DNA from 2 places in the Mitsuaria sp. MSU3D genome. Region 1 is predicted to be linked to the other one. Evidence: predicted binding sites of a transcription regulator. Region 1 holds the regulator's gene; the other holds the start of a gene.

Region 1 (3,399 bases):
GAGACGTCGATCCGCTTCTCCTTCACCGCGCGTTCGAGCAAGCCCGCGATCTCCGCCGACGCGCTCTGCACCGCCTGGATGTACGGCGAGTCCTCGACCTCGATGCCGCTCGACGCGATCTGCTCGATCATCTGCTCGGACAGCCGCAGGAACCGGTCGCTGCACGCGAACGCCGACTCCAGCTTGCGCATCGCCTGCTGGATCTCCACCCCGAGCTCTCCCGAACGCTCCGCCAACTGATGCGTCGTCGCCTGGCTCTCCTGCGCCGACTTCGCGATGAGGTCGACATCGACCTCCACATCCGCGAACGCCTGCAGGATCTTGCTCTCGCCGGCTCCTCCCGAGCCGTCCGCCCTCAACTCCCGGCTGAAGGTCCCGATCCGCGCATCCAGCGTCCCCACCGTGCCCATGATGGCCTTCGACGACGCCTCCACCTGCGCCGCCAGGTCCTTCACCGCATCCGCCACCACGCCGAAGCCGCGGCCCGCTTCGCCGGCGCGCTTGGCTTCCACCGATGCGTTGAACGCCACCAGCCGCGTCTGCAACGCGATCTTCGTGATCTCGGACGCCGCCCCGGACACCTGCCGCAGCGTCGCCACGATCCCGCCCACCTCGTCGCCCACGCCCGACAAGGCCGTGCGCGCGCGCTCCACCGCCTCGCGCGTCTGGTTCGTGCTTTGATTGATGCCGTCCTGCGCATGCCGGACCTGCTGCAGCTCCGAGCCCAGCGCCTGCATCGCCTGCGCCTGCGAGGTCACGACCTTCTGCGTGTCCTCCAGCAACCCGCGGACTTCGGCCGCGTCACGGCCCAGTTTGGAAACGCCGGAGGAGAGCTCCCGGACGACCTTCGCCGTGTTCCCTTGCATCGCCGGCTCATGAAAGCCGATGTCGGCTCCCCCCACCGACGCATCTGGCGCCACCTTCCCGGCGCGCCTGCGCCATGAGTCCCACATCGGTCGCTCCCCTCATGGTTTATGGACCACAAGAACTGCGGCCGCTGTGCGGCTCGTTTTACCAGTCGCGCAGCTTCACGCGCAATCGGGCAATCGCTTGACTGTGCAGCTGGCACACCCGCGATTCAGTCACCTTCAGCACCGCGGCGATCTCTTTCAGGTTCATGTCATGTTCGTAGTACATGGACATGACGTAGGCCTCGCGCTCCGGCAGGTTCTTGATCGCCTCCACCAGCGCCTCGCGCATGCGGTGGTCGCGCAGCATCGACATCGGATCGGCCGAATCGTCGCTGACGTGACGATCGAGGTAGTCGTCGCTGTCGTCGTCCCCGGAGATGTCCTCCAGATAGACCAGCTGCGTCCCGCGCACCTTGCCCAGCATCTCCTGGTACTCGGTCAGCGAGATGCCCATCTCGACGGCGATCTCGGACTCCTGCGGCGGGCGGCCGAGCTTCTGCTCGAGCTTGTGCACCGCGCTCTCGATCGAGCGCTGCTGGCGGCGGTTGCCGCGGCTCATCCAGTCGCTGCCGCGCAGTTCATCGAGCATCGCGCCGCGGATGCGCTGCGTCGCGAAGGTCTCGAACTGCACGCCCTGCGCCGTGTCGAAGCGCGACAGCGCGTCCGTCAGGCCGATCAGGCCGACCTGGATCAGGTCGTCCAGTTCAACGTTGGCCGGCAGTTTCGCGATCATCTGATGCGCCAGACGGCGCACCAGCGGGCTGTACTGGCGGATCAGCGAGTTGTTGTCGAGTTGACCCTTGGCGGTGTACATCGTCTCGTCTCCAATCCGGCGTCAATGCGCAGCGAGGGTCACGCCTTGCGGGGCGCGGCCAGCCTTGGGCTGCCACATCGGCCGCGGACGCAGCGGCATCGCATCAGCGGCGCTGTCGAGCGCCGCACCCGGTACCGAGGCCAGCAGCAGCTCGCGCGCCATGTGACGCAGCTCGTGCGTCAGGGGCGCGGAGACCGGCTGGCGGGGATCCATGCAGGCCCACTCGCGCAGCACCGCGCCGAGGAAGCCGTCGCCGCAGCTCGAGAGCTGCTGGGCGATCCGCTCCGCCAGGCGCAGCTGCGGGTTGCAGGCCAGCAGCAGGCTGTAGACCATCAGGCCCGCGCGCTGCGTCAGCCATTTCATGCCGGCGTAGGCGTAGGTCACGCTCTGCACGTCGGTGTCGGCCAGCAGCACCGGACGCACTTCGCGCGAGACCAGCACGCGGCTCAGTTCCGCGGCGCTGGCATGCAGCAGGACGACGTCCGCGAACGGCGCCGCGTCGGTCACCGCTTCCAGGAACTGGGCGGCCGAACCGTTGGCATTGATGTAGCGCAGCGGCAGTCCGCGCGCGGTGAGGAAGGACACCTTCGCCGACAGCGCCTCCACGCAGGCCGCGAGGTCCACCGCCGCGAGGTCCGACGGCGCCGCGGCCTGCTCGCCCGCGTCCACGACCAGCGTGTGCAGGCCGAGTTCGCCGAACGCCGCGCACATGCCTTCCAGCAGCGCGCCGCTTCCCACCACATGCGGATTGCTCACCACCGGCACCACGCGCACGCGCGCCGTGGCGAACAGACGGCGCAGGCCGTCGGCCTGGTCCTTGGGAGCATTGCTGAAGTCGCGCATTGGGCTGCTCTGTGTCTCTTGCGTGTTTCCGCTCCAGCCACCATGTCCCTCTCGAAAGGAACCGGCCATTGCTGGAGCCGTTACCGGAAGTTTCGCCCCGGGGGCCACTCCTTGACCGGGAATTGAAAGGGGGAAACACCCCGCTTTTCTCTCCTGGCACCCTCACCTCGTGGACCTCTCACACAACGACTTCGAGTCGTCCCCCGCCGCAACGGAAAAGGGGGAAAGGCCCGAGCCCTTCCCCCTTTCTAGAACTTGTGACCGGGTTTGGCAACTCCGGTCCCCCGGAAGCCCCTCCGGCCGAGCGGTCAGCCCTTGGTCAGTTCATCCCCATCGGCGAGGATGCGCCCGCCGATCCGGCCATCGTGCCGGCGGTGAAGATCAGGTTGACGTCGGAAGCATCCACGCGCCAGGCCGCCTGGCCGTGGCTGCGCAGCGCGCGCTGCACCAGGGCCTGCGACGACAGGCGATGCCAGTCTTCCGGCACGCGCTGGCCGTTGGTGACGCCCAGGACGCGCAGCTTGTGACGGATCACGGTGTCCAGCGCCGGGGCCAGCTTCACCGCTTCGTCCAGCTTGGACAGGATGACGCCCTGCGCTTCCGCGCCGCGCCAGGCACCGACCACGTCCTCGATCGTCTCGCCCTGTTGAGCGGCGTTGACGACCAGGATGCGCTTGATGCTCTTGTGCGCCAGCATCTCCAGCAGCTCGGCGGTCCGGCTGTCGCGCTGGGCCGTGCCGGCCGTGTCGATCAGCACCATCTTCTTGGACGACAGCAGGTCCAGCAGGTCTTCCAGCGAGGCGCGGTCATGCGCCGTGTGCACCGGCACGC
Region 2 (3,399 bases), 1.4 Mb from region 1:
AACTCGCTGGCCGCGATGATGGAGACGCCGGGGAAGCAGCCGATGAACATCAGCGGGTCCGGCGGATTGGTGTAGCTCAGATCGCCTTCGCCGATCAGTTCGAGCGACTCTCCCGGGAAGAGCCGTTCCGCCAGCGCGCGCGTGGCATCGCGGTCGAGCGCCGGCTGCCCTTCCAGGGCCGCGCGAGCGTCGCCGTCCGAGATGACCAGCATCCAAGTCTTGGCCCCCATGCGCCATCCTCTCCGTTCAGTGGCGAGGATGGTAATCGCGTCAACCCTCGTACGGCCCTTTCCCGGGCAGCGCCCACAGCAGGCCGAGCGTCGCGCCGGCCGGCGCGACGGTGAGATGGTCCTCGCCGGCCAGAACGCGGCTCTCGATGCGCAGCGACTTGTAGCGGCGCCTGCGCAGCTGTGTCTCGAACCGGCGCACGTCGGCGACGAGGTCGCTCTCCTTGTTGAAGCGCGGTCCCGGCGCGACGGCCTCGTAGGCGCCGACGTACTGGAAGACACGGGCCGCCAGGTCGGTGTGCTGCTTCGCGTAGGCCGCTTCCTGCTCGAACACCAGGTGACGATCGAACCAGAACGACGGACTGCCGAGGATGTAGTGGCTGAACAGCGCCGGCCTGGCGAACAGGACCTGCGCCGCGAACAACGCGCCGTAGGAATGCCCGAGCAGCACGCGGCGGGCCGGGTCGAGCTGGTAGCGCGCGGAGATCGCCGGTACTGCGATGTCGGCCAGGTACTTGAGATAGGCCGCCCCTTCGCCGTAGCGCGGGGCGCCATAGCGATCGGCGGGCCGCCCGGGCCGCGTCCGGGGATCGCTCGGGGTGTAGTCGCGCGAGCGCATCTCCACGGCGGATTCATCCGCGGGCCCCGCCAACCCGACGACAGCGAAATCGGCCAGGTTGCGACCCTGTTGACCCACGCGGTTGCGGAGCGCCCGCACGAGCGGGAAGGCATAGGGCGCATCGGTCACGAACACGGCCGGTCGGGGACCGGTGTTTGGAGGCGCATTCGGCGACAGGTCGATCCAGACCTCGTAGCGGCGGCCGGTGGCCGGATCGGGCAGCGGATGGACGAAGGTGCCGGGCAGGGCGTAAGGCCCGGTGGCATCCGGCAGCGCGGGCGCGGCGATGGACCGGGTGGTCGGCATCAGCAGCGAACCCAGCGCCGCGGCGAGGACTTGCCTGCGGTCGGTCATGCGAGGGAGCGGGAGCAACGAAGGGTCGCGAGTGTCTCGCGGCGTGGCGGCGGGGCACTCCCTGGAAGCCGTTACGTGCGTTACGTGCGTCGGATCCCCGTCAGGTGCGCGCGCCAGGCCCCGCGCGTGCCTCAGTCGACCAGGATGTTCCGGTTCTTCAGCGTCAGGTGGATCTTGTCGCCGACCGTGTCCTTGTTGAAAGGCTTGACGATGTAGCCGGTCGCGCCGAGCTGGGCGGCGCGGATGATGTCTTCCTTGCGGCCCTCGGCGGTGACCAGCAGCACCGGCACCTTGCGCAGCGGATCGGACTCCGGTTTGGCGCGCAGGGCCTCGAGGAGCTGGAAGCCGTTCATCACCGGCATGTTCACGTCGCTGAGGACGAAGTGGACCGGTTCGCCCGACTCGGCACAGAGTTCGAGCTGGCGCAGCGCGGCCTTGCCGTCCTCGGCCTCGAGGATCTTCTTGAAGCCCAGCTCGCGGAGCAGCCCGGAGATGATGCGGCGCATGGTCGAGAAATCGTCGACCACCAGGAAACAGAACTCTTCGCGTTTGATCGTCGTGACCATGTGGAACCCCTTCAGGGGTGGAATCCTAGCGTGAGGAGGCTCAGGCGTATTCGTCGAGGAAGGCGCCCAGCGACGCGTGAGCGGGAGAGCGCCTCGCGCCGGCCTCATCAGCGTCCCGATCGTGGTCCCGGTCCTGAGCCTGCGTCGAGGCCTGGGGCGCGGCGCTCTGGCCGGATCGCTCCGCTGCCTTCGCTTGCGCGGCCTCCGCCGCCTGTTTCTGGATCTGGGCGATCTGGTCCATCACCATCTGCATCTGGGTTTGCAGGAGCTTCTGGCGTTTTTCCTTCGCCTGGGCGTCCATCGTCGAGTCCGAGGCGAGATCCTTCATCTGCTTCTGCAACTGCTTGAGTTGCGATTGCAGACGTGCGATCTGCGCGTCGGGGCCGGTGCCGGAGGCCGCGGAGGAGGTCCCCGTCGAGGTCGATGCCGAGGAGGCGGAGGGGATGGCGACGTGCATGATGGATTCCCGGGCGATGCTCCGATATCGGCCCCCGGGGCCGGGTCTTGAGGGGGCCCGGGGCGACCGCGTGCGTGCAGCGGCTGCCCGGACCCGCGCCGAGGCTCACGCCGGGGTCATGGCACTGCGGGTAGCATCCCCGGATGACCTCGACAACGCCTGACCCCGTCGCCGCACTGCTGCGCCACGCCGCCGCCACCTGGATCGCGCCGCGTTTCCGTCATCTGGCGGACGAGGAGGTGATGGAGAAAGCCCCCGGCGAGTGGGTCACGACCGTCGATCGTGATGTCGAGGCCTTCCTCACCCCCGAACTGCGTGCGCTGGTGCCCGGCTCGCGCGTCGTCGGCGAAGAGCAATGCGCGGAGACGCCGGAGCTGCTCGACCAGCTCGACGAGGGCGCCGTGTGGCTGGTCGATCCGCTGGACGGGACCTTCAACTTCATCTCGGGGCGCGAACCGCTGTCGTCGATGGTGGCGCTGCTGGAAGACGGCGTGACCGTCGGGGCCTGGATGCTGGATCCGATCTCGGGCGTGCTGCATCACGCCCGGCGCGGGCAGGGCGCCTGGCGGGAGACGGAACGGCTGCACACGGCGCCGGGCTCCGGGCTGAAGCGGGCCGTCGTCAAGACGCGCTTCCTTCCGCAGGAACACCAGGACCGCGTCGCGACCTGGCAGGGCGTCGAGATCCTGCCCGGACTCAACTGCGCCGGCGCGGAGTACCCCGCACTCGCCGAAGGCGCCTTCGACGCGACGCTGTATTGGCGCAAGCTCGCCTGGGACCATGCGCCAGGCACGCTCTTCATCACGGAAGCCGGCGGTTTTGCGGCGCGGCTGGACGGCACGCCCTATCGCGCTGGCGACCGGCAGCCGGGGTTGCTCGTGGCTCGCAGCCCCGACGTGTGGGAAGAGGCTGCGGCAGCTTGGAAGAAGACGTCGTGAGGCCGGGCGCGGGCGCTCCAGGGGGCATGGGGGATCCCTCCAGGACCCCCAAGCACCCTTCCGGCCCCAGTCGCGCTCGTTGACTTCGGTCTTGCTGGCATGCGCTGACTGAGGGTCGCGGCGTTTCCGCCGATTGGGGCGGTCAGGAGCGGCGGCTCCGGTTTGGAACGCCGATTGCCGCATCTGGCGTCGATGACAGCCTCCCTCGATATCGCACGCCGGCTTGACCGGCTGCCCT

Evidence for each region. The regulator FliA, encoded in region 1, starts transcription of late flagellar genes. The targets are predictions, from matches to a motif close to CTAAAGTTTNNNNNNNNNNNGCCGNTA.
Region 2: a site for FliA is predicted at 2,249-2,275, ahead of AC1VNM_RS08690 (FlxA-like family protein). Genes of this name have one in related genera too.

Annotation. Positions count from the first base shown of each region.
Region 1 is NZ_CP200314.1:3,405,935-3,409,333, forward strand. It holds gene AC1VNM_RS14810 (methyl-accepting chemotaxis protein) at 1-758, opposite strand, end outside; gene AC1VNM_RS14815 (RNA polymerase sigma factor FliA) at 1,012-1,725, opposite strand; gene AC1VNM_RS14820 (MinD/ParA family ATP-binding protein) at 1,747-2,568, opposite strand; gene flhF (flagellar biosynthesis GTPase FlhF) at 2,888-3,399, opposite strand, start outside.
Region 2 is NZ_CP200314.1:1,992,484-1,995,882, reverse strand. It holds gene AC1VNM_RS08705 (DUF6928 family protein) at 1-230, opposite strand, end outside; gene AC1VNM_RS08700 (alpha/beta hydrolase) at 271-1,200, opposite strand; gene AC1VNM_RS08695 (response regulator) at 1,332-1,766, opposite strand; gene AC1VNM_RS08690 (FlxA-like family protein) at 1,807-2,223, opposite strand; gene AC1VNM_RS08685 (inositol monophosphatase family protein) at 2,367-3,161, shown strand; gene AC1VNM_RS08680 (MFS transporter) at 3,354-3,399, shown strand, end outside.